DNA from 2 places in the Fictibacillus nanhaiensis genome. Region 2 is predicted to be linked to the other one. Evidence: riboswitches for the same ligand, from Rfam matches in the RefSeq annotation. Region 2 holds a riboswitch; the other holds the start of a gene.
What was found. A riboswitch is a leader RNA that binds a small molecule or an ion and turns the genes downstream of it on or off. The one in region 2 is predicted to bind S-adenosylmethionine.
Positions count from the first base shown of each region.

Region 1: it holds a riboswitch for S-adenosylmethionine, as region 2 does, so the genes downstream of both, ACFS5O_RS08145 (methionine ABC transporter ATP-binding protein) here and metK (methionine adenosyltransferase) in region 2, are expected to answer to the same signal.

Region 1 is NZ_JBHUPF010000006.1:908,013-922,930, forward strand. Features, by position in the region: gene ACFS5O_RS08115 (toprim domain-containing protein) at 76-423, shown strand; gene ACFS5O_RS08120 (PQQ-dependent sugar dehydrogenase) at 427-1,479, shown strand; gene ACFS5O_RS08125 (thioredoxin family protein) at 1,484-1,825, shown strand; gene sigI (RNA polymerase sigma-I factor) at 2,292-3,062, shown strand; gene ACFS5O_RS08135 (anti-sigma-I factor RsgI family protein) at 3,153-4,328, shown strand; gene ACFS5O_RS08140 (hypothetical protein) at 4,449-4,793, shown strand; SAM riboswitch class I at 4,873-5,003, shown strand; gene ACFS5O_RS08145 (methionine ABC transporter ATP-binding protein) at 5,312-6,337, shown strand; gene ACFS5O_RS08150 (methionine ABC transporter permease) at 6,330-6,998, shown strand; gene ACFS5O_RS08155 (MetQ/NlpA family ABC transporter substrate-binding protein) at 7,030-7,848, shown strand; gene ACFS5O_RS08160 (carboxymuconolactone decarboxylase family protein) at 8,102-8,482, shown strand; gene ACFS5O_RS20335 (YuzK family famiily protein) at 8,759-8,899, shown strand; gene sufC (Fe-S cluster assembly ATPase SufC) at 9,141-9,926, shown strand; gene sufD (Fe-S cluster assembly protein SufD) at 9,946-11,244, shown strand; gene ACFS5O_RS08175 (cysteine desulfurase) at 11,244-12,464, shown strand; gene sufU (Fe-S cluster assembly sulfur transfer protein SufU) at 12,454-12,900, shown strand; gene sufB (Fe-S cluster assembly protein SufB) at 12,955-14,352, shown strand; gene modA (molybdate ABC transporter substrate-binding protein) at 14,404-14,918, opposite strand, start outside.
Region 2 is NZ_JBHUPF010000006.1:1,035,712-1,050,629, reverse strand. Features, by position in the region: gene ACFS5O_RS08900 (biotin transporter BioY) at 54-623, shown strand; gene ACFS5O_RS08895 (MDR family MFS transporter) at 691-1,887, opposite strand; gene mnmL (tRNA modification radical SAM protein MnmL/YtqA) at 2,053-3,018, shown strand; gene mnmM (tRNA 5-(aminomethyl)-2-thiouridylate-methyltransferase MnmM) at 3,015-3,590, shown strand; gene ACFS5O_RS08880 (tetraprenyl-beta-curcumene synthase family protein) at 3,873-4,943, opposite strand; gene ACFS5O_RS08875 (alpha/beta hydrolase) at 4,984-5,772, opposite strand; gene ACFS5O_RS08870 (gamma carbonic anhydrase) at 5,855-6,373, shown strand; gene ACFS5O_RS08865 (VOC family protein) at 6,363-6,734, opposite strand; gene ACFS5O_RS08860 (spore coat associated protein CotJA) at 6,871-7,089, shown strand; gene ACFS5O_RS08855 (spore coat protein CotJB) at 7,131-7,358, shown strand; gene cotJC (spore coat protein CotJC) at 7,381-7,950, shown strand; gene ACFS5O_RS08845 (phosphatase PAP2 family protein) at 8,069-8,620, shown strand; gene ACFS5O_RS08840 (glycosyltransferase family 4 protein) at 8,636-9,793, shown strand; gene metK (methionine adenosyltransferase) at 10,028-11,233, opposite strand; SAM riboswitch class I at 11,397-11,527, opposite strand; gene pckA (phosphoenolpyruvate carboxykinase (ATP)) at 11,789-13,372, shown strand; gene ACFS5O_RS08825 (alpha/beta hydrolase family protein) at 13,494-14,291, opposite strand; gene ACFS5O_RS08820 (ABC transporter substrate-binding protein) at 14,452-14,918, shown strand, end outside.

The DNA of each region.
Region 1 (14,918 bases), 130 kb from region 2:
TAATAAAATAAAGCAAATATATAATCTAAGCGATGCATTCATTTTATAGTCTTCAAAGTATAGGAGAGATGAGTAATGAATGAAATCAAAAACAAAGTAATTATTGTCGAAGGTAAATCAGATAAGGATAAGTTAGCCGCAATCCTGGATGAACCGGTTGAAATTATTTGTACGAATGGAACGTTAGGTTTGGATAAATTAGAAGAGCTGGCATTAGCCATTGAAGATCGAGATGTTTATATTCTGGTCGATGCTGATGATGCAGGTCATAAACTAAGAAAGCAACTGCAACGTGAATTACCGAATGCGGAGCATTTATATATTAATAAGATGTACAGAGAAGTTGCAAAAACACCTCTGATGTACCTTGCAAAGGTATTGGTAGGTGCACATTTTAATATTCAAAAGAATTGTTTAGGCTAGGCTATGAAAAAAAATTGGTACAGTCTTCTAACTGCCTTTTGCTTGATTAGTGGTTGTAGTCCTTTAAATAAAGATGAAGGAAGTCCGTCTTCCAAAGATGTTGTGAGCACAAAGTTAAATATCCCTTGGCAAATAAACAGTACCCCAAAACAAATGTGGATCAGTGAACGAACTGGGGGGCTTGTTTTATTAGGGCCAAATCAAAAAAAGACCTCTTATTCCCCTATATTTTCAGAAGCTTTGGCTGATGGCGGGGAAGGAGGTTTTCTTGGCTTTCTTTTAGATCGAGATTTCGAAACCAATAAAATAGCTTATGGCTATTATACGTATGAAAAATCAGGTGGTTTAGTAAATCGAGTGGTTGAGATGCGCTTTGAGAATGATGAATGGAAAGAAAGCAGAATCCTTCTTGATGATATTCCGGGTGGATACACACATAACGGTGGAAGAATGGAATGGGGACCAGATCAAAAGTTGTACATAACAACGGGGGATACCGGAGAAGAAGATCTCTCTCAAAGCTTAGAAAGCCTGGCTGGGAAAATTCTAAGAATAAATAAGGATGGTTCTTTTCCAGAAGATAATCCTTTCTACCCTTCTCCAATCTATTCATATGGTCATCGTAATCCACAAGGAATGACATGGGATGATAAAGGTACCATGTTTGCTGCGGAGCATGGATCATCCAATTATGATGAGATCAATAAAATTAAGCCAGGTAAAAATTACGGATGGCCGCTCGTTCGAGGGGATGAGAAAAGGGATGGCTTAGAACCACCTTGGATTCACTCTAGTAATGATACATGGGCACCTTCTGGCATCGACTATAAAAACGGGTATCTGTATGTGGCAGCTCTAAGAGGAGAAAGCGTAAAGAAGGTTAGCATCTCATCTAAAAAGATAACCTCAATTGTTTCCAATGAAGGACGGATTCGTGATATCCTTATTGAAGATAACAAAATGTTTGTTGTAACGAACAACAAAGATGGAAGAGGGCAGCCATCAAGCGATGACGATGTGTTGCTAACTGTATCACTAGAAAAAGTAATGGAGTAATACCATGAAGGAAATCACTCGAAAAAATTGGGAAACCGTTATTGAACAATCGCTGCAACATCCATATTTTTTGTATCTGGAGACTCCGCTTTGTGGGACTTGTAAAATGGGGAAGAAGATGTTTGAGGTTGCTGTGGAAACGATACGTGTTCAAAAAGACGAAAATATAGCCGTAGGTGTTAGTAATATTAATGAGATGCCTGAGCTTGCTGCCAAATATGGAGTAACTAGCGTGCCCTGTTTACTCATTCTGTCTAGAGGAATTGCTATTGATCGAATTTATGCGCTTCAATCTGCGGGGAATATTTATAAATCCATGTTAAAACTAGTGGAAAAGGAAGATTAAGGATGGACAAAATGTGGGATACACCCCACATTTTTTAATTCATCGCCTAATTCTACAAAAAACTATGTTTTTCGGGGGTTAAATCTTAAGAAATATATGGGAATTTAATGTCGTGAACACATCCTTTTGTAACAATTAAGGATGTGTTTTTTTATTTTAAAATAACGTTAATAACTCTAATAGAGGGGTTTTCAAGCGTTATAGAGAAATTATCAGTTTGTTTTGTCAATTCAGTACTTTAACGATAACGTCACAAATGTTACGGACGTTGTAATATTGTTATAGAACTGTATCCTACAAATGTCAAAAGTCATGGTATAAATGAATAGGAGAGCTTGTTTGCATGTTTGCTCCCTAGCTTATTGTGGTAAATAAGAATGATTTTATTTTTAAAATAAAAATATACGATTCACTAATAAACGAAACAAAAGGCAAAGCAATTTTTTAACTGAGGTGATTGATAATCATGGCATCTTTAAATTTAAATGCAGTATTCCCGATGGGGAAAAATAAATTATCGAGTAATAAATTAACGAGCATAGAAGATAAAGTTCTAACGATCCAAGCAAGAGACGATGAAAAACTTAGAAATGAACTGATTGGTGATTACCAACCATTCATTAAAAAAGTAACATCAAAAGTATGCAGTCAATATATAGATCGTACGATGGACGAGTTTAGTGTAGGTCTTTTTGCCTTCAACGAAGCGATAGATCAATACCAAGAAGGTCAAGGAAGCCGTTTCTTGTCTTTTGCTGATATGGTTATTCGTCGCAGAGTCATTGATTATATCCGTAAAGAAGTCCGCCAGAACCGATTGATCTTTTTGCAACCCGATGAGGAAGACGAAGAAGGTCGTTTAGAAGAAAGTTATGCTGAACAAAAAGCTGCGATGGATCATTTCGAAGACCAGATTCAAGTAGAGAATCGGGTTTATGAAATTGAAGAGTACCAAAAGCTATTAAAAACGTTCGGACTGAACTTTAAAGTACTAAGTAAGCATTGTCCGAAACATGTGGATGCACGTGAAAATGCAAAAGAAATCGCACGTCTTTTAGCTGAGAACGAAGAACTTGCCGCGTTTTTAAAAGAAAAAAAGCAATTACCAATAAAAGATTTATTAAATATGGTATCCTGTAGTCGTAAAACCATAGAGAGAAATCGAAAGTATATAATAGCAGTTTCACTTATATATTTAGGCGATTTTCAAGCGCTGAAATCATACATTCAGCCATAAGGTGAGGTAAATAAGGTTACCGGCAAGGGAATGCGATGTTCTCTTGCCTGTAAATTTATACTGATCCTGCTACATGCGGGAGGGATATCATTGAAGAACGGCAGCGGCATCGTTATTGAAGTTCAGAATAAAAAAGCAACTCTTCTTATGAAGGACGGAACCTTCGTGACAGTAAGAGTACCAGCAGGAAAAAGACCTCTTGTAGGTAATGAATACCAGGCTTCTTATTTTTCAAACAAAAAAAGAAGTCTTTTTGTGTTGCCGTCCATTTCGTTTTCAGTCGCAGCTTTGATCGCCTTTCTTTTTCTTTCGGGTCTCATGCCGAATAGCAGCCATTCCGCTGCGGCTGCATATGTTAGCTTTGATATCAATCCAAGCCTCGAGGTTGGCGTTGACGACGAAATGAGAGTTGTTGAAATGGATGCTTTTAACGATGAAGCTAAACAGATCGTTAAGAAATACAATTTTTCTACTGACGATCGTTTGCCGTTTGAAGTATTTGCGGATCAACTCATTAAAGCTTATCAATCAGAAGGCTATATGGAAGAAAATCAATCCATGTTGATCACTACAGTATCTGATAAATCGAGTGATAAGAAAACCAAGCAGGAATTAGATCAGGCGCTGAACGCTATTGTGAAGAAAGCCGTCGTTCAGTATCCTGTAGCCATTACTGTTTCTGAAACGAACCATGAAGTTCGAAAAAAAGCAAAACAACTAGGCGTATCTTCTGGTAAATACACAGCTTTTCAAGAAGCAACGAAGAACGACAAACAACTTAAAGAAGAAAAGATTAAAGAAGTGAAGTTTCAAGAACTTAAGGTAAATGCCACTTCTTCTAAAGATATTAAATCTGTTCCCCATCCACGTAAAATTAAGGCTGCACCACATGAAGTCAAAGGAAAGTCTTCTGATGAACGTATGAAAAAAGAAGCTAAACAACATTCGGTTAAAGAGTCTAAAGAAAACCTTGTTAAACCTCAAAAGGTTACGAACGAAAAACGAAATGATGAAGAACGCAACAAAAACATCAAGTCTAATAACAAAAATGGTCTTAAGCAACAAGAGAAAAAAGTAGAACCTAAAATGATGAAGGATCCTGCGAGGTCCCAAAAAAACGGTAAGAACTTTAAACAACCAAAAGAACAAAGAAAAGAAAACAAACAGCAGGATAAGAACTACAACAAGCAAAATAATAGAAACGAAACTAAAAAAGATGATCAAAGACATGAAAATGATAAGCAAGAAAAGAAACATAAACACTAATTATGAGATAACGTGTCGTAAAACCAATTACGATTCCTTCTGGCTGTCGAAGGGTTTATAAAGGTATATGAATATTCCTCTAGAATCGGTGAAGTAACAACCAATTCGGGGGGATTTTTAATGTTGGATATTCGCTACTTTGAAAGTCAAATCGCAAAAAGTCCATATCTTTCTCTTTATAATATTCCGGTAAAGCCCAGTTTTAAATGTAAGGATGACACCACACTGAAAATTGAATACAGAGAAGGAGAGCGGAACAGAACAGTCACGTTTACAGGAAATCCGAAGTATCTATCGTTGTTACTTGAAGGGAAAATGAAGCTTAGCACATTATTGAGACAAGAGATGATTGAGTTCCAAGGTACACTGAGACAACGCTTAAAATGGGAAGCGATTTTTTACTTGAGTTCCCATTGGGAAGAAATCTCTGCTGGGGTATTAGTTCGAACTGCTAAAAATATTTGACACGAATCGACAAGGATGATAATATTCTTCACAGTGATTCATAAATGCATCGCTTTAACTTAATAAAGTAACACTTTTTTACTTATCACGAGAGGTGGAGGGACTGGCCCTATGAAACCCGGCAACCGCTAGATCATTGCATTCTTATGAATGGTGAACTAGAAAGGTGCCAATTCCTGCAAGGCTTTAAGTAGTCTTGGGAGATGAGGAGAACGTGCATAGAATATAATATGCCTTTCTGCTCATATTGAAGCAGAGAGGCATTTTTTGTTGTTTATCCTAAAGTGATTACAAGTTGATGTTTAGTTAAGACATCACTGAGTAGTTGATTGGAGTGGAAGGTGCGAGACTCCTGTGGGACGAGCGGTCAGGTGAGACCCTTAAGGGCGCAAAGCGGCAAGGGGCTCACCGGTCGCCCCGCGGAAAGCGAGCATCCTGAAATGGAGATCAACCACGTTCAAAAGCAACATTGTATGCTGAAGATAGCAATATTTTAGATAAGAAATGAGGTAAGAATCTTGATTAATTTACAGTCAGTCCGTAAAGTCTTTCAAACCAAAGATGGTGAAGTAAAGGCAGTTGATACGGTAGATTTAAACATAAAGCAAGGAGAAATATACGGAATTATTGGTTACAGTGGCGCGGGTAAGAGTACATTGATCCGAATCCTTAACATGTTGGAGCGTCCGACTAGCGGTACAGTTACGATCGGTGGCAAAAACATGTCTGAGTTGTCATCGAAAAAACTTAGAGAAGCCAGACAAGAAATCTCTATGATCTTTCAGCATTTTAACTTGTTATGGTCTCGCACAGTAAGAGAAAACATCGCTTTTCCTCTTGAAATTGCGGGTTATCCAAAAGCTAAAATCAAACAGCGTGTTGATGAGTTGATCGATCTTGTAGGATTAGAAGGTCGTGGTGGTTCCTATCCATCACAACTAAGTGGGGGGCAAAAGCAGCGTGTAGGTATTGCGCGTGCTCTTGCTAATGAGCCGAAAGTTCTTTTATGTGATGAAGCCACTTCAGCACTCGATCCTAAAACAACAGACAGCATTCTGGATCTACTTGTTGAGATCAATAAAAAGTTAGATCTGACAATTGTTCTTATCACTCATGAGATGCATGTCATCAGAAAAATCTGTCACCGTGTAGCTGTTATGGAGCAAGGTAGAGTGGTAGAAGAAGGCGATGTTTTAAACGTCTTTAAAAATCCGACAGAACCTATTACGAAGGATTTTGTGAAACAAGTAACAGAACCTGAAGAAACGGTAGATACGATTAAACAGTTCATTTCTGAATTTCCTGAAGGTCGAATCGTTCAGCTGACTTTCATCGGTGGACGAGCGGGACAGCCTTTAATCACAGAATTGATTCGTAAGTATGAAGTGGATGTTAATATTCTTCAAGGGAAGATTACTCAGACTCAGAATGGACCTTATGGGACGTTGTTTATTCAGATAAAAGGTACAGAACCTGCACTAGCTCGTGCAATGGAGTTTTTAAATAGTGTGCAGGTTGAAGTAGAGGTGATTCATAATGCTTAGTACATGGTTCCCAAATGTTCAATGGGACGTTCTATTAGAAGCTACAAAAGAAACGTTATATATGTCGGCTATCTCAGTTGTCATTACATTTTTCTTAGGGCTCGCTCTCGGATTAGCGTTATTCTTAACTTCTCCAGGAAACTTGTGGGGAAATAAGTTTTTAAATAGCATCATTGCCATAATCGTTAACGTCTTTCGATCGATTCCGTTTATTATCTTAATCATCTTATTGATTCCATTCACACGCTTGATTGTAGGAACGATGTTAGGCGCTGAAGCTGCGCTTCCAGCTCTAATCGTAGGTGCTGCACCATTTTATGCACGTATGGTTGAGATCGCTTTGAGAGAGATTAATAAAGGGGTTATCGAAGCGGCCAAATCGATGGGTGCTACAAACGCTCAGATCATATTTAAAGTTCTTATTCCAGAAAGCACACCGGCTCTTGTTTCAGGAATCACTGTTACTGCGATCGCGCTCGTAAGTTATACGGCAATGGCTGGAGTTGTTGGTGCTGGCGGCTTAGGAAACTTGGCTTACATGGAAGGTTACCAAAGAGACAACGCAGATGTTACGTTAATTTCAACAGCACTGATCTTGGTCATTGTCTTCGTTATCCAGTGGATTGGAGATCGAATTACAACAGCGTTAGATAAGAGATAATTGTTTTTTTGACAACAAGGAGGAATTTCATATGAAAAAAGTATTATCTGTTCTTGTATTAACCGTTCTTGTTGCGGCACTTGCTGCTTGTGGGAACAAAACAGAAGGTGGAATCAGCGACGAGAAGATTGTAGTAGGTGCATCAAACGTACCGCATGCTGAAATTCTAGAAGAAGCAAAGCCTCTTTTAAAAGAAAAGGGTATCGAACTTGAGATCAAAACGTTCCAAGATTATGTGTTGCCGAACAAATCTTTAGATGAAAAAGAAATCGGTGCGAACTACTTTCAGCACGTTCCTTATCTAGAGTCTCAAATGAAAGACCATGGTTACAAATTCGAGAACGCGGGTGGGATCCACCTTGAGCCGATCGGTGTCTATTCCAAAAAATACAAATCACTGGATGAACTGCCTGAAGGCGCAACAATTATCATGTCTAACTCTGTAGCTGATCATGGCCGTATGCTTGGCTTACTTGAAAAAGAAGGCTTGATTAAAGTGAAAGAAGGTGCCGGAGCAGAGGCACAGATTAAAGATGTTGTTGAAAATCCTAAGAAGCTTAAATTTAAAGCAGACGTTGATGCAGGAATGCTTCCAAAAGCATATAAGAACGGTGAAGGCGATGCGGTTCTAATCAACACAAACTACGCGATCGATGCAGGATTGAATCCTCAGAAAGATGCGATCGCCTTAGAAGGGTCTGATTCTCCGTTCGTGAATATCATTGCCGTTCGTGAAGGAGATAAAGATAAGAAGTCTGTTAAAGCTTTAGTGGAAGTACTGCGTTCTAAAGAGATCCAAGACTTCATTAAAAAGAAATATGAAGGTGCAGTAGTGCCAGTAACAGAATAGTGATTGAGAAAGAACTGACTTATTTGTTAAAGTCAGTTCTTTTTTTGTGAGTAAAAATGAACCTACAACATCTTAGTCCTTTAAAGTATTTTATAAGCCATTGAACTTTATTTATGGTCCCTCAAATACTTTTATAGTCCTCCAAACATCATTTATAGGCTTTTCGGAAAAAAACTTACGAATGTTTATTACATAACCGGCTTATGAATAACTCATACTAAACCTGTTTACTATTTTGACAGGAGTGAATGAAATGAAACAAGAAGAGCAGCCACTACCGGGATCGAATTCAACACAATATCACCTGATCCGCTATAAAGAAGGCTTAGGAAAATATAATGAGAACATGCCTGAACTTACACATGCTTATAATGAATTTACACGCCATTGCTTTAAAGAGGGTGAGATTTCAGAGAAGTATAAGCAGTTGATCGCTTTAGGGATCAGTATCTATTCGCAAGATGAGTATTGTATCATCTACCACACAAAAGGATGTTTAGATCAAGGGTGTTCAGAAAATGAAATCCTTGAAGCTGTGGGAGTTTCTGCTGCATTTGGTGGGGGAGCCGCTATGAGCCAAGGTGTGACCCTCGTTCAAGAGTGCATTAAGGAATTAAATAAACCTCGTCATTAATGGAATGTCTAATTTCCACACTTTTCATGTTTTGAAATCATCCTAAGAAGGTAATGGAAGTAATGTAGCGCATTTAGCAGGATTACACAGAACGTCCCATCTGTTTTCAATAGGAATCATTATGCACGCTTATGCGGGGTGATTTTACATGGATAACAGTTTGAGTGAAACGAGTGTTGCTGATACGCTAACATTAGTAAATAACTTTAACTTTGAAAGGATTGATTCATTATCCACCCCATTAAAGTAAAACATACGTCCGAGATGGAAAAAGCAATGCACCAGTCACATGGCTGTGGTTTTGCAGAGTATGAGAGGGATTTGGAAAAAAGGTTAGACGTTGAGAAGGTCCGAGATAAGGAATACAAAAAAGGATTAGAAATAGCGGCAGATGCAAATAGATACCATACGCCGTAACATATGAACTTAAAATTTCAAAAGGCTGATTCATCAGGTGGTTTACTGCCTCATGGGTCAGCCTTTTTTCAAATATGAAGACTGATGAACAGATATTATGACAACAATGGAAAAGTAAACAGCTCGTTCCCTTGAACATACATTTCATTTGTTATAAGATTAGAATGAGAATAAATTGAGAATGGCTATTTTGTGCCTTTTATCAAAATCTTGAGAATGATTTCTTAATGGAGGTTGTATTATGTCAGCACCTAATTTAAAGATTGAAGATCTTCGTGTATCTATTGAAGATAAAGAGATTATTAAAGGGTTAGATCTCGAAATAAATGGTGGAGAAATCCACGCGATCATGGGACCTAACGGAACAGGAAAGTCTACTCTTTCTGCAGCGTTAATGGGACACCCTAAATATGAAGTGACTTCTGGTAAAGTTACGTTCAACGGAGAAGACCTTTTAGATATGGAAGTTGATGAGCGTGCACAAGCTGGTCTTTTCTTAGCTATGCAATACCCATCAGAAGTAAGCGGTATTACGAACGCTGATTTCCTACGTTCTGCTATCAATGCAAAGCGTGAAGAAGGCGACGAAATTTCTTTAATGAAATTTATCCGTGAGCTAGACAAAAAGATGGATCACCTTGAGATGGACAACGCGTTTGCTCACCGTTACTTAAACGAAGGATTCTCTGGTGGAGAAAAGAAGCGTAACGAGATTCTTCAAATGATGATGCTTGAGCCTAAATTAGCAATCCTTGATGAGATCGATTCAGGACTTGATATCGATGCTCTTAAAGTAGTGGCTAAAGGTGTTAACGAAATGCGCAGCCCTGATTTCGGTTGCTTGATCATCACTCACTACCAACGCCTATTGAACTACATCACTCCTGATAAAGTACACGTTATGATGCAAGGGCGTATTGTGAAATCTGGTGGACCTGAATTAGCTCAACGTCTTGAAGCTGAAGGATACGACTGGATTAAAGAAGAGCTAGGAATTAAAGACGAAACTGTTGGTCAAGAAGCGTAAGCATTAAGGGGGACTATACATGTCAGTTGATACGAGCCTAAGATTTGATAAGGACTACGTAACCGGTTTTTCAAGCAGCAGACAGGAACCCGCTTGGCTGCAGGAACTTCGTTTGCAAGCATTGGAATTAGCTCAAGAGCTTCCGATGCCTAAACCGGACAAAACTAAGATCGATAAATGGAACTTTACAGAATTCAAACATGAAGCAACTGGCACTCCTGTTGCGTTCAATGAACTTCCAGAAGATGTTAAGGCGTTGATCGGTTCTGAAGAAGAAGCGAAAAATGTTCTTGTTATCCATAATGGAACACCTGTCTATTTTGCACTTGAAGAGTCCGTAAAGGATCAAGGTGTTATTTATACAGATCTACTAACAGCTGCAAAAGAGCATGAAGAGCTAGTGAAGAAGTACTTCATGAAAGCTGTAGCGGTTGATGAAAATCGCCTTCCAGCACTTCATGCAGCACTATTCGTGAATGGAGCATTTTTATACGTTCCAAAAAACGTTGAACTTTCTGCTCCGATTCAAGCGGTCTACTACCAAGATGATGAAGCAGCGATCTTCAACCATGTTATCGTTGCTGCAGAAGACAACAGCTCTGTAACGTATGTAGAAAACTACTTATCAACGAATGAATCATCAGAATCTGTTGCTAACATCGTGTCAGAAGTATACGCAGGCAGCGGTGCAAAAGTCGTTTACGGTGCTGTGGATAACCTTGCAAAAGGAATGACAACATACGTGAACCGCAGAGGTCGTGCTGAGAAAGATGCTCGCATCGAGTGGGCGTTGGGTCAGTTTAATGACGGAAATACGGTATCTGATAACACGACTCACTTGATTGGTGATGGATCTTTCACAGATACAAAGACGGTAACAATCGGTCGCGGTGATCAAAAGCAAAACTTCGTAGCGCAAATCTTTAACCACGGTAAACATTCTGAAGGTTATATCCTTACTCATGGGGTAATGAAAGATAACGCGAGCTCTATTTTTAACGGTATTACAAAAATTGAGCACGGTGCTACAAAGTCTCATGGTGAGCAAACGGAACGTGTACTTATGTTAAGTGAAAAAGCACGTGGTGATGCGAACCCGATCCTCTTGATCGACGAAGATGATGTTACAGCAGGTCATGCTGCATCAGTTGGAAGAATCGATCCTCTTCAAATGTTTTATCTGATGAGCCGAGGTATTCCAAAAGCTGAAGCGGAGCGCTTGATCATTCATGGATTCTTAGCACCTGTCGTTAGTCAGATGCCTTTAGAATCTGTTAAAAATCGTTTAGTCGAGGTTATCGAAAGGAAAGTGCGCTAATGAGTGCAAACGAATGGAGAAAGCTGTTTCCTATCCTAGATCAGGAAGTTAACGGCAAACCTCTCGTTTACCTTGACAGTGCAGCGACTTCACAAAAACCAATACAAGTAATCGAAGCTTTAGATAAATATTACAAAGAGTACAACTCGAATGTTCACCGAGGTGTTCATACACTTGGAACTCGTGCTACAGATGGTTATGAAGGAGCACGTGAAAAGGTACGCCGCTTCATCGGAGCTAAGTCTACACAGGAAATTATCTTTACACGTGGTACAACAACAGCGATCAATACGGTAGCAAGAAGCTATGGTATGGCTAACCTTTCTGAAGGTGATGAGATTGTGATCACTCCTATGGAGCATCACAGCAACATCATTCCATGGCAACAAGTGGCGAAAACCACTGGTGCAACACTTAAGTACATTCCTTTACAGCCTGATGGCACGATCGATCTAGTGGATGTTGAAAATACAGTTACAGCGCATACTAAGATCGTCTCAGTTATGCAGGTATCGAACGTGTTAGGAACGATCAATCCGATCAAAGAGATCGCAGCAATCGCGCACAAGAACGGAGCTGTAATGGTTGTGGATGGCGCTCAGAGTGCCCCTCACATGAAAGTAAACGTTCAAGATCTAGATTGTGATTTCTTTGCCTTTTCAGCACATAAAATGTGTGGACCTACTGGTATTGGCGTGCTTTACGGAAAAAAAGCACTTCTCAACAAGATGGATCCAGTAGAGTTCGGTGGAGAAATGATTGATTTTGTAGGACTTCAAGAATCAACGTGGAAAGAACTGCCTTGGAAGTTTGAGGGTGGTACACCGATCATCGCTGGAGCGATTGGTCTAGGTGCTGCGATTGATTTCTTAGAAGAAATCGGTCTTGATAATGTGTTAAAACATGAACATGTACTTGCTGAATATGCGATGGAGCGCCTTTCAGAGTTAGAGGGTGTTACGATCTTTGGTCCGAAAGAACGAGCAGGACTTGTAACGTTCAACTTAGATGATGTTCATCCGCATGATGTAGCAACCGTTTTAGATTCTGAGGGAATTGCTGTTCGTGCAGGCCATCACTGTGCACAGCCGCTCATGAAATGGTTAGATGTTACAGCAACAGCACGTGCTAGCTTCTACTTGTATAACACTGAAGATGACATCGATGCTTTTCTTAAAGGCTTAACAACAGCAAAGGAGTATTTCGGTCATGTCTTCTAATTTAGATCAGCTATATCGTCAGGTCATCATGGATCATTACAAAAACCCACGCAATAAAGGGGTTATTGAGGATAATGCTCTGACGATCAATATGAATAACCCAACATGCGGCGATCGCATCCAGCTTACCTTAAAAGTAGAAGATGGAAAGATCGAATCGGCTAAGTTTGACGGTGAAGGGTGTTCGATCAGTTTAGCATCAGCTTCTATGATGACACAGGCTGTTAAAGGCCTTCCTGTCGAAGATGCTGTAAAGCTTGCAAAGATTTTTTATGATATGATGTTAGGGAACGACTATGATGATGAATCCTATGATCTAGGTGACATCGAAGCTCTTTCTGGCGTTTCTAAATTCCCTGCTCGCATCAAGTGTGCCACTCTTGCGTGGAAGGCGATGGAGCAAGGAGTAGGAAAAGATGAGGAAGAGGAAGAATAAGTTCCTTTTGATAATGAGTAATAGAGTGCCAATCCAGTAAGGAGGGATTCTGTAATGGCTAAGAAAATGCCGGATATCGGCGAATATAAATATGGTTTTAGAGATAAAGACGTTTCCATTTTCAGATCGAAGCGTGGGTTAACAAAAGAGATCGTTGAAGAGATCTCACGCATGAAGAACGAGCCTGAATGGATGTTAGAATTCCGTTTGAAGTCATTAGAGCAGTTCTATAAGATGCCAATGCCACAATGGGGCGGAGACATGAAGGACTTAAACTTTGATGATATTACGTATTATGTTAAGCCATCTGAGAAATCTGAGAAGTCTTGGGATGAAGTTCCTGCTGAAATCAAAGCGACTTTTGACAAGCTAGGAATTCCAGAAGCAGAACAGAAGTACCTTGCAGGTGTATCTGCACAGTATGAATCAGAGGTTGTTTATCACAACATGAAAGAAGACCTTTCTGACTTAGGTATTCTTTTCACAGATACAGACACAGCTTTAAAAGAGCACGAAGAGATCTTCCGTGAGCATTTTGGAACGATCATTCCGCCATCTGATAACAAGTTCTCAGCACTTAACTCTGCTGTATGGTCTGGTGGATCTTTCATTTACGTACCAAAAGGTGTTAAATGTGATACTCCACTTCAAGCATACTTCCGAATCAACTCAGAAAACATGGGTCAGTTCGAGCGTACGTTGATCATTGCTGACGAAGATAGCTCTGTACACTACGTAGAAGGATGTACAGCACCAGTTTATTCTACAAACTCACTTCATAGTGCGGTTGTTGAGATCATCGTTAAGAAAAACGCTTACTGCCGTTATACAACGATCCAAAACTGGGCAAACAACATCTATAACTTAGTTACAAAGCGTGCAGTTGCTGAAGAGAACGCAACGATGGAATGGGTAGATGGAAACATCGGATCTCGTCTAACGATGAAATATCCGGCTGTTATCATGAAAGGCCGCGGTGCGAAAGGTACGATCCTTTCTATCGCGATCGCAGGTAAAGGGCAGCATCAGGATGCAGGAGCAAAAGTATTGCACTTAGCACCAGACTGTTCTTCTACAATCGTTTCGAAGTCGATCTCTAAGCACGGCGGTAAAGTAACATACCGTGGTATCGCTCACTTCGGACGTAAATCTGATGGATCTAAATCCAACATCAAGTGTGATACACTGATCATGGATAACCAATCCACTTCAGATACAATTCCGTACAATGAGATTCTTAACAACAACATCACACTAGAGCATGAAGCGACTGTATCGAAGGTTTCTGAAGATCAGTTGTTCTACCTCATGAGCCGTGGTGTTTCTGAACAAGAAGCAACGGAAATGATCGTAATGGGCTTCATCGAGCCATTTACGAAAGAACTTCCAATGGAATATGCAGTAGAGATGAACCGTCTGATCAAGTTTGAGATGGAAGGTTCAATCGGTTAATAAAGAAAAGCCTTGGTGTTAACATACACCAAGGCTTTTTTTGTGGTATAGCTATTTTTTTATCTTTTGAAATCCAAACTTCTCAAACGTTTTTAAGGTTTCTTCCTTTTTCAAATAGTTATAGAACTGCTTTGCTTCTTTCTTATGAGAAGTATTTTTTATTATTCCGACTGGATAGATGATAGGTGAATGAGTATCTTCTTTAGCAACGGAGGCGACTTTCACTTTAGAAGAAACCATTGCATCCGTTTTATAGATGATACCTGCATCGACATTACCCGTTTCTACATATGTAAGCACTTGACGAACGTCTTTGGCATAAACGATTTTCTGTTCAACTTCTTTTAGAAGGTTTAATCTTTCTAATGTTTCCACTGCGTATTTCCCCGCTGGTACAGTCTCAGGGGTACCGATAGCCACCTTCTTTACCTTAGGCAAATCTGCAAATTCCTTTATAGCTTGTGTTTGATCTTCCCCAACGACTAAGACAAGTTCGTTTCCAACAAGATCAGTTCCTTTATGCTTTTCGATCAGTCCTTCTGCAACAAGCTGGTCAAATTTATCTT
Region 2 (14,918 bases):
AATGTTAACTGTTATTTTTTTTACGTTAACATTAAAAAAGGGGTGCAACAAACATGCATGAAAGTAACCAAAAACTGAAGATGTCACTCTACGCAGCGCTGATGGCAGGGATTACAGCGATTCTCGCCCAGCTGACGATTCCTCTCCCGTTAGTTCCGATCACAGGACAAACTTTAGCGATCGGGCTTTGCGCAACCATTCTTGGGCGTAAGTATGGTACTCTCGCTGTTATGATCTATGTCGCTATGGGAGCAATCGGTCTTCCTGTTTTCTCTGAGGCTAAAGGTGGATTCATGGTACTGATCGGTCCAACAGGAGGTTATATCGTTGGCTTTATCATCGCTGCTTATGTAACTGGTCTTATTCTAGAAAAGACAAGTTTTACTCTTCTGCCCGCTGTTGTTGCAAACATTGCGGGTATGGTGATCACACTTGTGTTCGGTGCCGTTCAATTAAAGTTCATTGCAGGCCTTAGCTGGGAACAAGCGATGAGTGGTGGTGTTATTCCTTTTTTACTTGTAGGGGTAATTAAAGCCATCTTAGCCGCAGTCCTTGGTGTTACGATCAGAAGAAGATTAATGTCGGCAAAACTGCTTCCAAAAGAAGAAACAAGAGCCGCTTAATTCATCAAAATATAAACAAAGAGACCGTGTTTATTTCATCACGGTCTTTTTGTTTTTCATCTAGACATTAAGATGCTTGTCGAGGAGCTTCAGTTTGCTGTATCGCATGGCGGCTCTTGCTGTATATGATTGTCAATATGAAAGCAAGTACCATCAGGCCAATAATCGTTTGAAACAATACAGAAATGTTAAAAATATCTGCGATCATTCCTCCAAACAATGGACCAAGCATCCTTCCGCCTGTGGCCGTTGAGTTTACGACCCCTTGATAGAATCCAGCTCTTCCTTCAGGAGCGAGTTCTGCAGCGATGGATGGAACACCTGGCCATACGAGCATCTCGCCTATGGTAAGAACGATCATCGCTACCATAAACCCACTAAAGTCTTTGGCATTTCCCACCATTACAAATGAAATAACAAATATACAATATCCGACCAAAATTTGAGATGTTGTAGAGTGCAGCCATTTTTTCAAGAAAAGGTTGACTACCGGCTGACCGAGAACGATTAACACACCATTAACGGTCCAAAGCAAACTGTACATTTTTAACGTTACTCCTAGTGATTGTGTATAAGCGGCGATCGTGGACTGCCATTGAACATAACCAATCCATGCCAACAGATACCCTCCACATAAAATCAATAATGCGATAAACGCTTCTTTGTTATGAATTCTTTTACGTTGAGAAAAAATGGTTTGCACAGAGGCTTCTTCTTTTTCATCTATGTCTTTGAAGCCGAACAACACGATAAGAAAAAATACGAAAGACAGAGTAGAACAACTGATGAAAGATAGTGTAAATGAATAGGAAGCTGCAAATCCACCAAGAGCAGCCCCGAGCGCCACTCCTACATTCTGTGCAATATAGATTCGGTTAAATGCCTTCCTTCCACCCTCTTTCCACATCGTACCTGCTAAAGCATACATAGATGGAAAAACGATTCCCATTCCAAATCCCATAAAAACAAGAAGTACACTGTACATCCAAAAATCATGAAACCAGATTAATAAGAAGGAAGTCGTAAATGAAATGGAGACTCCAAGCATTATCGTCTTGTAGCCTCCTAATTTATCAAACAGCAATCCTCCCGTTAAGTTGCCGATAATTCCAGCACCGGAATTCAACAGAAGAACAATTCCCGCTACGGTAAGTGACTTACCAAGGTGTTCATGTATAAAAATCGTATTGATCGGCCACAAAAAACTTGAGCCCGTCACATTAAGTGCCATTCCAATAATAAGCAGCCATACTTTCCCTGGCATAAATATCCCCCACTTGCTAACTAAGATGTCATAAACCACTCTGTATTTTATTCCTTTTTCCTGCACTTTACAATTTGAAAGTACTGACAACTCCCTTTGCCGCTCAACGTGCGAACATGCTACAATGTCATATGGTGCTCATCACCGTATGAAGGAGTGAGAAAGATGACACACCTTATGGAAAGACCAGATTATTTTGGAGAAAAAAGATATTACACATGGAATCAGCATTTAAAGTCCCATTTTGGAGAAAAAATTATTAAAGTGCCACTAGATGGAGGATTCGATTGTCCAAATCGTGATGGAAAAGCGGCATTCGGAGGATGTACCTTCTGCTCTCAAAGTGGCTCAGGAGATTTTGCAGGAAACCGCCGTGACGATATCATCACACAATTTCACACCGTAAAAGAACAAATGCATTCAAAGTGGAAAAAAGGAAAGTATATCGCCTATTTCCAAGCTTTTACGAACACTTATGCTCCTGTTGAGCAACTAAAAGAGCTGTATGAAACGGTACTTGAACAAGAAGGTGTCGTTGGACTTTCCATTGCTACGAGACCTGACTGTTTACCAGATGATGTGGTCGAATATCTTGCTGACTTAAATCAACGAACGTACCTTTGGGTCGAGTTAGGACTTCAGACTGTGCATGAACGAACAGCTCTGCTCATTAACAGAGCCCATGATTACCCAACATATGTAGAAGGGGTAGAAAAACTTCGGAAACATAACATTAGAGTGTGTTCACACATCATTAACGGATTACCGTTAGAAACTCCTGAGATGATGATGGAAACAGCAAGAGAAGTTGCAAAGCTAGATGTTCAAGGTATAAAAATCCACTTGCTTCATCTTCTAAAAAAGACACCTATGGTCAAACAATATGAACAAGGTATGTTAGAGTTTCTTGATTTTGAAACATATGTGAAATTAGTTTGTGACCAACTAGAGATTCTTCCTCCACAAATGATGATTCATCGACTAACTGGAGACGGACCATCTGATCTTTTAGTCGGGCCGATGTGGAGTTTAAATAAATGGAAAGTATTAAATGCGATTGAAAGTGAACTTAAAAACAGAAATAGTTATCAAGGTAAATTTTTTAATACGTCAGAGGTGAAGACACGATGAAATTAGAAGGCGTATTGCCATTTGCCAGAACGCTTCTTCGTTCTTTTTGTGAAGAAGGTGATATCGTAATCGACGCCACATGCGGAAACGGAAACGACACGTTGTATCTCTCCAAACTTGTTGGTAAAAATGGTCATGTCTTTGCTTTTGACGTACAAGAACAAGCCATTGCCAACTCAAAACAGCGCTTGATCGATCAACAAGCTGATGGAAACGTTACTTTTTATCATGCCTCGCATGATACCGTACTGACAAAGTTACCAAGTGAATTTAAGTCAAAGATCTCTGCTGCCATATTCAACTTAGGATATCTTCCTGGCAGCGATAAGTCCATCACTACAACAGGAGAGTCTACGATCAATGCGATCGAACAGCTTCTTCAGTTATTGAAACCAGAAGGTGTTATCATACTGGTGATTTATCATGGACATGAAGAAGGTAAGCTTGAAAAGGAAAGTGTAATGAACTATGTTACACAGCTGGATCAAAAACAGGCTCATGTTTTACAATATGAATTTATCAATCAAAAAAACGACCCGCCTTTTATAGTCGCAATCGAAAAAAGAGGCTGAATCCAACTAATGAAAGTTGATTCAGCCTTTTTTTAGGATACAGATATGGTCGTTACATATACACGCCGGGGTATTATGTTAATCAATCCAGAAATTTGAGCACGCAATCCAAAAATTTGGGCTGTTTATCCACGAGATTTGCCTCTCAATCCAAAAGTTTTTGTCTTTTATCCACGAGTTTACATTCCTCGACAAATTGCGCACTCGCTACTACCTTCACATACCCCTCTCCTTAAAGCGAAGCATCCTGAAACGGCAATCAACCTCTTCCAAGTGCAACAACTATGAGAGAGAAGGTTTTAATCTTTGATATAATTTACGGTTCACATAAAAGAAATAACTCGTCGCGCCTCCCACTTTAACGAGCTTTGCAGCCATCTTTTTAATTCCAGGGCTCTCAGACACTTTTCGATCTGCAAGATAGATCCCTAAAAGACCTCTTTGGATCAAGCGGTGAAACCTTGAGTTAGGCAGATTGTCACAGCTTTTCTCTGCTCTTTCTGCAAAGTATACCATTCGTTCAAGCATGTGCTGATCATTCTTATAATACGTACAAAAGTTTAGATCGCCCTCCAACTTGTCCTCATTTTGATCAATAAAATAATCTAAAAGAATATGAAGACCTTGCAGCCATGGAAAGTATCCCTTCTTTATCGTTTCAGCAGATTCTTTCGTGAAATTCCCTTGAAATGCGTAGCTGACTAAACAAAAGATACCAAGTGTTGAACCTGCACAAGCTGAGAATTCGTACCAGGTAATATCTGGTAGAACGGATTGATACTCTCCGAACCAACTGATTAACCGAGGCTCTCTCTCTTGAACAATGACATGTTTATGTACCTGTAGGTCACCATAAATCGAAGCTAGTCCGATGAGTTCACTTGCGATATTTGGATAAGCTTTCATCTCAGATAATACGTTTTGACATGTGTAGACAAGTTCGTTTAAATAACCACCATCGTCCTGCTCTTCCCTATAACGATAATAATTGGTTGGGACAGCACCAGGAGACAGAGCATGAAACATACTTTCATGAAGGGCTCGGAAATCTTTTTCATTCAGTGACGTGCTTCTGTCACAAAGATTATCTAAATAGTCGCTGATCGTTTGGTACGCCACCACAAACTCGATGGCTTTTTTTCGATGATTACCAGCTAGCAGTGTTAGGATCGCTCCTCCTTCACAATGAAACATCTTATCAGAAATGCTGCTAACTGCCTGTTTTCTCAATTCTGGGTTAGGAATCTTTTCAGCTCTATCATGCCAGTCCTTAAGAAGATGACTGACAGCCGGAAAAATATGCGTATAAACGGAATACATCAATCCCCACGGGTGAACCGGAACTTTGTTCATAAGATGGCTCCTTTTGTTTATTTCTTCCTTACCTTTTTCCTTAATGTACTTCACTATGCAAAAATAAAAATTTTTTCACATAATTAAATACATGATCTCTTTCAGGCTCGTTTAATACTTCATGATAAAGTGACGGGAATTCTTTATACCATTTTTCTTCAATCCCTATAGTGTTAAACCATTGTTTCACTTTTAATTTGTCTACGATTCGGTCATCACCTGCTTGCACGACCATTAAAGGTACATTTGGAAAATCATGATGATGATCAAAAGCAAGCTTAATCGAACCGATCAACTCGCGGTACCACCTGACAGAAACTTTTTTAACGATTAACTTATCCTCTCGGTCACGAATGCGAATCTCTTCGTTCCTAGTAGCACTTCCTTCAGGTATGTTAGTTGCTAACCTTACACTCGGAGCGAGTTTGTTTAAAAGGACAGAAACCGCTTCTTTGCCTTTTGATGGGTATTGGACTAATCCTAAACAAGGAGAAGATAAGATAACCGCTTTTATGTTAAGTTGTTTTTCCATTAACGTTCTTATCACAGCTAATCCACCCATGCTATGCCCTAAGATAAATACAGGAAAACCTAGTTTTTCTGCTTCTAGGTACCATTGTTCGATCGTTAATATATAATCATCGAACGCTTCTATATGTCCTCTTCTTCTTGTTGACGTGCCTTGACCTGGTAGATCACCTGAAACACAATGATAGCCGGCTTCATTTAATTGCTTGATCACCCAATCATACCTGCCGTGATGTTCATTTGCTCCATGCACAACAACGACCGTTCCAATCGCATTTCTTTTCGTTTTCCACGTCCACATTTCTCCACCTTCTCTATTCATAAGACTTGGTGATTTGCTACACTGTAGTTAGATAAATAATTGATAATAGGAGTGTGTAACCATGATCTACCCATTTGGAGACAAACAACCTAAAATTTCAGAAACTGCCTTTATTGCAGATTATGTTACCATTACGGGTGACGTTCAGATTGGTGAATATTCTTCCATCTGGTTTAATTCATCCATACGCGGAGATGTTTCGCCCACGATTATCGGAAACTATGTAAATGTTCAAGATAATTCGGTTCTTCATCAGAGTCCAAACCGCCCTCTGCATTTAAAAGACGGCGTTACTATTGGTCATAGTGTTATTTTACATAGTTGTATCATTGAAGAGAACGCATTGATCGGCATGGGTTCTCTTATATTAGATGGAGCTCACATCGGAGAGGGAGCTTTTATAGGTGCAGGAAGTCTTGTTCCTCCTGGAAAAAAGATACCACCTAACACCTTAGCTTTCGGTCGACCAGCTAAGGTAATCAGAGAGTTAACAGAAGAAGATATTACGGACATGAACCGAATCCGCCGTGAATATTACGAGAAAGGACAGTATTATAAATCTCTACAACCTAAACGTTAAATTCGATTAGGTTACCATCAGGATCACTCACAAAAACTTGGTGCCACTCTGTTTTGTTAGTTGGCTTGTTCACATAAGGGATGTTATGTACGTCTAATATTTTTAATAATTTGTCCATATCCTTAACCCTTACGGCAAAATGACCATCTCTGCTATCGATCTCAGTAGTATTTCGCCTAGCCTTACCATCCGGATGAACGATTAAATGAAGCTGCGTGTCACCAATATCATACCAAACGCCCGGAAAATCAAATTGCGGGCGTTTTTTATTTTGTTTGAAACCAAGAATTCCCTCATAAAAATACAATGACTCTTTTAAATTGGTTACGAGTAAGGATACATGATGTATGCCTGCATACATGTATGTCCACCTCTTTCTCTTTATGTTTGCCCATAATTTTATCATAGAAATAAATAATTGGAGACGAAATCGTACTGAAACTCCTCCCCTTTTGAATACTAATAATAAAAGTTAACCAATGAAAGGAAGTTGTATCATGAGTTCTTCTAATCAAAAGTCTTATGTTCCTTATCATAGCCCTTACGATCCGTGTCCTCCGATCGGAAAGAAATATTACTCTACTCCTCCAAATCTATATATGGGATTTCAACCTTATAATCTTCCACAATACTCACCAAAAGAAGCCCTACAAAAAGGTACACTATGGCCCGCATTCTATGATTATTATGAAAATCCTTATGAAAGAAGGAGGTAATTCTCGTGCCATCAACCTTACCTGAAGAATTCTATCAGTGGATGGAAGAGCTTCAAGCAGTTGATTTTGTTCTTGTGGAACTTACTTTATATCTTGACACACACCCACAGGATCAATCTGCAGTCCAACAATTTAATCAGTTTGCAAAACAAAGAAAACAAATCAAGAGAGCCATTGAGTCAAAATACGGCCCACTCCAGCAATACGGAAACAGTTATTCAGGCATGCCATGGAACTGGAGTGATGGACCATGGCCATGGCAGGTATAAAGAGAAAGGAGGTTCATTTTAAATGTGGGTATATGAAAAAAAACTGCAATATCCAGTGAAAGTAACGTCCTGTAATCCTACACTCGCTAAATATTTAATCGAACAATACGGAGGTGCTGATGGAGAACTCGCAGCAGCTCTTCGGTATTTAAATCAGCGTTATACGATTCCAGATAAAGTGATAGGTCTACTTACGGATATAGGTACAGAAGAATTCGCTCATCTTGAGATGATCGCAACCATGATCTACAAGCTGACAAAAGACGCCACACCCGAGCAATTAAAAGCTGCTGGCATCGCAGATCATTATGTCAACCACGATAGCGCCTTATTCTACCATAATGCAGCCGGTGTACCGTTTACTGCAAGCTACATAGCTGCAAAAGGTGATCCGATCGCTGATTTATATGAAGATATCGCAGCGGAAGAAAAAGCACGTGCAACTTACCAGTGGATTATTAATATGTCAGACGATCCTGATCTTAATGACTCTCTCCGTTTCCTAAGAGAAAGAGAGATTATTCATTCTCAAAGATTCCGGGAGGCAGTTGAAATCTTAAAAGAAGAACGTGATAGAAAAATATTTTTCTAGCCATTCTGCTCTTGCAGGATGGTTTTTTTATAATAATTTCATACTGTCTTCATGTTCTCCTTACAATTGTATTTTATTATGATAATAACCAATAAAAAGCATGATAAGGGGGATATTCATGGCAAAAGTAATGAATTGGCTTTATGAAAAAGAGTGTACATTCTTCAGGCTTATTAATGGAAGACTGCACAGGAACTCAATGGATCATTTCTTTCACTTGTGGACACATCTTGGTGGTGCAACAGCTACCATCTCAACGAGTATTCTGCTGCTGTTGTTTCTCCCTATGCACTTAAAGTCTTGGGGGATCGTTTGTATGCTGTCCTTATTGATCAGCCACATTCCTGTTGCGATCTCTAAAAAAATGTATCCAAGAAAGAGACCTTATTTAAGTCTTCCAGACACGAACATCGGCGATAACCCGCTAAAAGATCATTCATTTCCGTCGGGTCATACAACAGCTGTATTTTCAATCGTCACACCGTTGATACTATTGAATCCCTTTATAGGTATATTTTTATTGATTGCTGCCCTTTTAGTAGCCATATCTCGAATGTATTTAGGTCTTCACTATCCATCTGATGTACTTGCAGGGATGATTCTCGGCATCAGTTCCAGCTTCTTTTCTTTATTTTTAGTAAAAAGCTTTATCTTGCCTTACTTTTTTTAAAAAGGAGATGAAGAAATGAAGCTTGCTCTTTTTTCTGATACGTTCCATCCACAAATTAACGGAGTTGCTCGTACGTTAAAAAGATATACGAGTTACCTAGAAACCAATGGAGTTGAATATAAAGTTATCATGCCTTCTTTTGAAGAGCATCAAGAAACAGAATGCAAACAATATTATGCGATGAAAAGCCTGCCACTCTTTCTATATCCAGAGTGCAGGCTTGCCATACCGCAATTTAAAGCCTTGAACGAAGAACTCAGTAAATTCAACCCTGACCTCCTTCATATAGCTACCCCTTTTAATATTGGCTTGTTTGGGATGCGATACGGTAAAAAGGAAAACATTCCTATGGTCGGCTCCTATCATACACATTTTGACCGCTACCTTGCTTACTACCATCTAGATTTCTTATCCCCCTTGCTCTGGCGTTATCTGCAATGGTTTCATAAACCTTTTGAAAAAATCTTTGTCCCAAGTGAAGAAACACGGAAGATTTTGTACACAAAAAACTTTAATAATATTGAAATATGGTCTAGAGGAGTTGACTGTATGATGTTTACACCTCAAAAGCGTGATTACTATGTCCGTGAAAAATATAATATTACACAGAAGTATACCTTCTTGTTCGTGGGAAGATTAGCACCTGAAAAGGACCTAAACATCCTTAAAGAAGTGATAGATCAAATGCCACGTTCTTTCAGCGAGAACGTTCATTGGCTGATTGTGGGTGATGGACCAAGTCGACGTGATGTTGAACAGTGGGAATCAGAATATAACAATGTCACCTGTGCAGGTTATCTTTCTGGAGAGGACTTAGCGCGAGTTTATGCTTCATCAGATCTATTCGTTTTCCCTTCTTCTACAGAGACGTTCGGCAATGTTGTTCTAGAAGCCTCTGCATCTGGGTTGCCTGCTATCGTGTCTGATTCTGGCGGAGTAGCTGAAATTGTTCAAGACGGTGTAACGGGTAGAATCTGTAAAGCTAGAGAAGCTGACTCATTCATACAAAATATCGTTTCTATTATGGAAGATCCTATGCTCTTAAGTTCTATGAAACGAAAAGCAAGAAATTATGCGATGACTCAATCATGGTCAGCTATCTTTGGGAAGCTTTTAATGCAGTATGAAGAAGTTATTTATATGAAAAGTAAAAATAAAACGATCATTGCCTAATTTTTGGATCCCTCTGTTGAACATTCTCGTTTCAGATGTTTACCAGAGGGATGCACAAGCATTTTATACGAGGTAATCACAATTTTATCCGTAGATAATGTACATTTATCCGTAAAACTAACGATTAATTCCGTAGATAAAATTTTTTATCCGATTTTCGACAATCTATCCCTTAAACTAATAGAACACTAAAAAAACCAGACTCCCAAAAAGGAAGTCTGGCTTAACATATCATTAAATGTTGGCTTGTTTCTTAAGGTCTGCAGCTTTATCAGTATTCTCCCAAGGAAGGTTGATGTCTGTACGTCCGAAGTGGCCGTAAGCAGCAGTTTGCTTGTAGATCGGACGGCGAAGATCAAGCATCTTGATGATTCCAGCCGGACGAAGGTCGAAGTTATTGCGAACTAGTTCTACAAGAACTTCTTCAGAAACTTTACCTGTTTCAAACGTATTTACAGCGATTGATACCGGTTGAGCAACACCGATTGCATATGCAAGCTGAACTTCAACTTTGTCAGCAAGACCAGATGCTACGATGTTCTTCGCAACATAACGAGCAGCGTATGCAGCAGAACGGTCAACTTTTGTAGCATCCTTACCAGAGAATGCACCGCCACCGTGACGAGCATATCCACCGTAAGTATCAACGATGATTTTACGACCAGTAAGACCAGCATCCCCTTGAGGTCCACCAATTACGAAACGGCCCGTTGGGTTGATGAAGTATTTTGTGTTCTCGTCGATCAATTCAGCAGGAACAACAGGCTTGATTACTTTTTCTTTAACATCTTTTTGAATTTCTTCAAGCGTGTTCTCAGGATGATGTTGAGTAGAAATTACGATTGTGTCGATGCGAACAGGCTTATCGTTCTCATCGTATTCAACCGTTACTTGAGTCTTTCCATCTGGACGTAAGTATGGAATCTCTTCAGTCTTACGAACCTCTGTAAGACGACGAGATAATTTATGAGCGAGTGAGATTGGAAGAGGCATAAGCTCTTCAGTTTCGTTACAAGCAAATCCGAACATTAGACCTTGGTCACCTGCACCGATCGCTTCAATTTCAGCATCTGTCATAGAACCTTCTCTTGCTTCAAGAGCTTGGTCAACACCCATCGCAATATCAGCAGATTGCTCATCGATAGAAGTTAATACTGCACATGTTTCTGAATCAAAACCATATTTTGCACGGTCATAACCGATTTCTTTAATTGTCTCACGAACAACTTTTGGGATATCTACATAAGTAGAAGTTGTGATCTCACCTGCAACAAGTACAAGACCTGTAGTAACAGAAGTTTCACAAGCTACACGAGCATTTGCATCATGTGTTAGGATTTCATCTAGAATCGCATCTGAGATTTGGTCACAGATTTTATCTGGATGGCCTTCTGTAACGGATTCTGATGTAAATAAACGACGACTAACTTTTTTGGACAAGTTAATATCCTCCCTTTAACTGCTTTCAGTATGATACGGTACTTTATTCTTATCTATTTTACACAGTTTATGTTCTTAACCTGAAAAAGGCATAAAAAAAGCCCTTCCCTGTTTCACATACATTCACGAGGGAAAAGGTTTCTAAAACCATAATGCCTTCAACCTCTTATTGTCCAAGGTTATTTTCACCTTGCAGGTTAGCACCTTTTCATTTCCAGTGACGTTATGTTTGCCACTTTCATGTCGGTTGCTGGGTTTCATAGGGCCTGTCCCTCCACCTACTCAGAATAAGAGTAGCCGTTCTCGAAATATGATAGCGTAATGATCACTCTCTGTCAATAGAAAACCCTATGAATAGCCATAAGTTTGGAGTATTATATTCTATAGAATGAAAGCGTTTTAAATAAGATGGATAATTTATATAATTTTGTACTTTTTTTAGGAAGTAAGAACTTTTTTGATACACTTTCATAAAATAGTATACATTATTTAATTAAATGTGTTATACTAATTTTCGAATATATCACTCTAGGATAAAGGATGGTACTGTCTCATATGAATACTTTGGAATTTACGACAACCTTAAACGATCTTGTGACCCGTGAAACAACTCACCAGAACTTACCTGTTCCGGTTTTAGTAGAAAAATCTCTTCAGCGCAACGAGGGCATCCTTACATCCACAGGAGCACTTCAAGCTACAACGGGGAAATATACAGGCCGTTCCCCTGAGGATAAATTTATCGTTGAAGATGCTTCTATTAAAGATTCAATCGATTGGGGAAAGGTAAATAAGCCATTTTCACCCGAAAACTTTGATAAATTATACAAAAAAGTCCTTCAATACTTAGGGAATAAAGAAGAATTATTCGTATTTAAAGGGTTTGCTGGAGCAGACCGCGAGTATCGCCTTCCTATCCAAGTCGTTAATGAGTATGCATGGCATAACCTTTTTGCTCACCAAATGTTTGTGCGCCCGAACCACGATGAGCTAGTTTCTCATGATTCTCAATTCACAGTGATTTCAGCACCAGGATTCCAAGCTAATCCTGCTGAAGATGGAACAAACTCTGAAACGTTTATTATCGTTTCTTTTGAAAAGAAAATTGTTCTGATCGGTGGTACTGAATATGCAGGTGAAATAAAAAAATCTGTATTCTCTGTCATGAACTACGTTCTTCCTGAAAAAGGCATTCTATCTATGCACTGTTCAGCAAATGTAGGGAGTGAAGGAGATGTTGCCTTATTCTTTGGGTTATCTGGGACTGGAAAAACGACTTTATCAGCTGATGCAAATCGTCGTTTGATCGGTGATGATGAGCATGGTTGGGCTAATACAGGAGTCTTCAACATTGAAGGCGGATGTTATGCAAAAACAATCGATCTTTCGAAAGAAAAAGAACCACAAATCTGGAACGCAATCCGTTTTGGAAGCGTTCTAGAGAACGTCATGATTGATCCAGTTACTAGAGAAGCAGATTACAAAGATTCTTCACTCACAGAAAACACACGTGCTGCTTATCCAGTTGATGCTATTCCAAATATTATTCAACCAAGTGTAGCAGGACATCCGAACACAATCATCTTCTTAACAGCTGATGCATTCGGTGTTCTGCCTCCAATCAGCAAACTGACTAAAGAACAAGCGATGTACCATTTCTTATCAGGATACACAAGCAAACTTGCAGGAACAGAAAGAGGCGTAACATCACCACAGGCTACGTTCTCAACTTGTTTCGGTGCACCATTCTTGCCACTACCTGCTACCGTTTATGCTGAGATGCTTGGAAAGAAAATCGATCAGCACAACGTTCAGGTTTATCTTGTTAATACAGGATGGTCTGGTGGAGAATATGGCATCGGAAGTCGTATGAATCTAGGTCACACTCGCGCTATGGTGCAAGCTGCTCTAGAAGGTGAACTGGCTTCTGTTGAAACAGTCGTAGATCCTATATTTGGACTTCATATTCCAACACACTGCCCTGGTGTACCAGATCAAGTGCTTCAACCGAAGAAAACGTGGCATGATCAAGACGCTTATGACGTTAAAGCAAAAGAGCTTGCTGGCCAATTTAAAGCAAACTTTGAAAAATTCAAATCTGTTTCAACTGAGATCTCTCAAGCTGGACCCCTTGTTTAATACTCTACTTAAAACCCTTCCATTCTAGCAATGGAAGGGTTTTTGGTTTTGTCGAAATCTTACTATCACAACTAGCTAACATGTTTGGTGTTAAAACGAAAATATAAAAGGAGCTGAAATCTTACTCAGCTCCTTTTCCATGTCCTTTCATCCATTCACACAAAGCATATGTAATCTTTCGGTTCTCTTTTGGCGGAAAATAATGTGTGTATTCTGGATAGATCCATGTTTCACAAGGTTTTCCGAGCTCCTTTAGTCTTGATTCAATCTTAAGTGTATGCTCTACACTTACATTTTCATCCTTCATGCCATGAATGCAAAGTAATGGTGTATCTAATTCCTCACAATAATTAAGCGGGGATCTCCATTCAAATTCTTCAGGATATTTCTCTGGAGTTCCTCCGATTACTCTCTTCATCATCCTCCGCAGATCTTCTCTCTCATCATACGTGATCGCCATGTCAGTCACACCACCCCATGTTACGACAGAACGAATTTCGGGATATTTCATAGCTGTAAATAATGCCATCGGACCACCACGAGAAAAACCAAATACATGAATGTCTTCTGGATCCACTTTAGGAAACTGCTTCAATACCTCAAAAGCAGCAAAAGCATCTGTTCGATCCTCTCCAGCAAAATCTTCGTTGCCCTCTCCCCCCTGATTTCCACGATAATAGGGAGCCATCACAACAAAACCTTGTGAAGCAAACTGAATGATCCTAGCAATTCTCACCATTCCAACAGACTTGATCCCGCCTCTAAGATAAAGAAAACCTGGAAAAGGTCCTTTTCCTTCTGGTAAAGCGGCTAGTCCTTTTATTTTTAATCCATCATTTAAATACGTGACCACATACAAGCGAATGGTAGGATGCGGAGAAGGAAATCGCTGCCACTCTATCATCTTTGCTTTTTTCATTCCTACACTCCTTTATTTTTGTGGGCAAACACACATTTGCACCAATCACATACATTATTACATAAAAGTCATGACTTCATCCCTATGTGCAGGAGGATCCAATATGAAATATTTCAAAAGAAAACTAATGATACTTTTCACTTGTTTACTAGCTTTCTCCATGCTTTTGGCAGGGTGCAATACCTCTAGCCCTAAAAAAGAAAAAGTCAGAATTGCTGAAGTAACACGATCTATTTTTTACGCTCCACAATATGTTGCCATAGAGAAAGGCTTTTTTAAAGAAGAAGGTTTAGATGTTGAGCTGACTACCACCTGGGGCGGCGATAAAACGATGACAGCTTTGTTGTCTGATGGCGCAGAAGTAGCACTTGTTGGTTCAGAAACAACCATCTATGTACATGCACAAGAGTCAACAGATCCTGTTATTAACTTTGCACAGCTTACACAGACAGATGGTACTTTCTTAGTGGCAAGAAAAAAGCCGGAATTCTTTTCATGGGATCAGCTTAAAGGCAGTACTTTCTTAGGCCAGCGTAAAGGCGGTATGCCGCAAATGGCAGGTGAGTTTGGCATAAAGAAACACGGAATTGATCCTAAGAACGATCTAACGATGATTCAAAACATTGA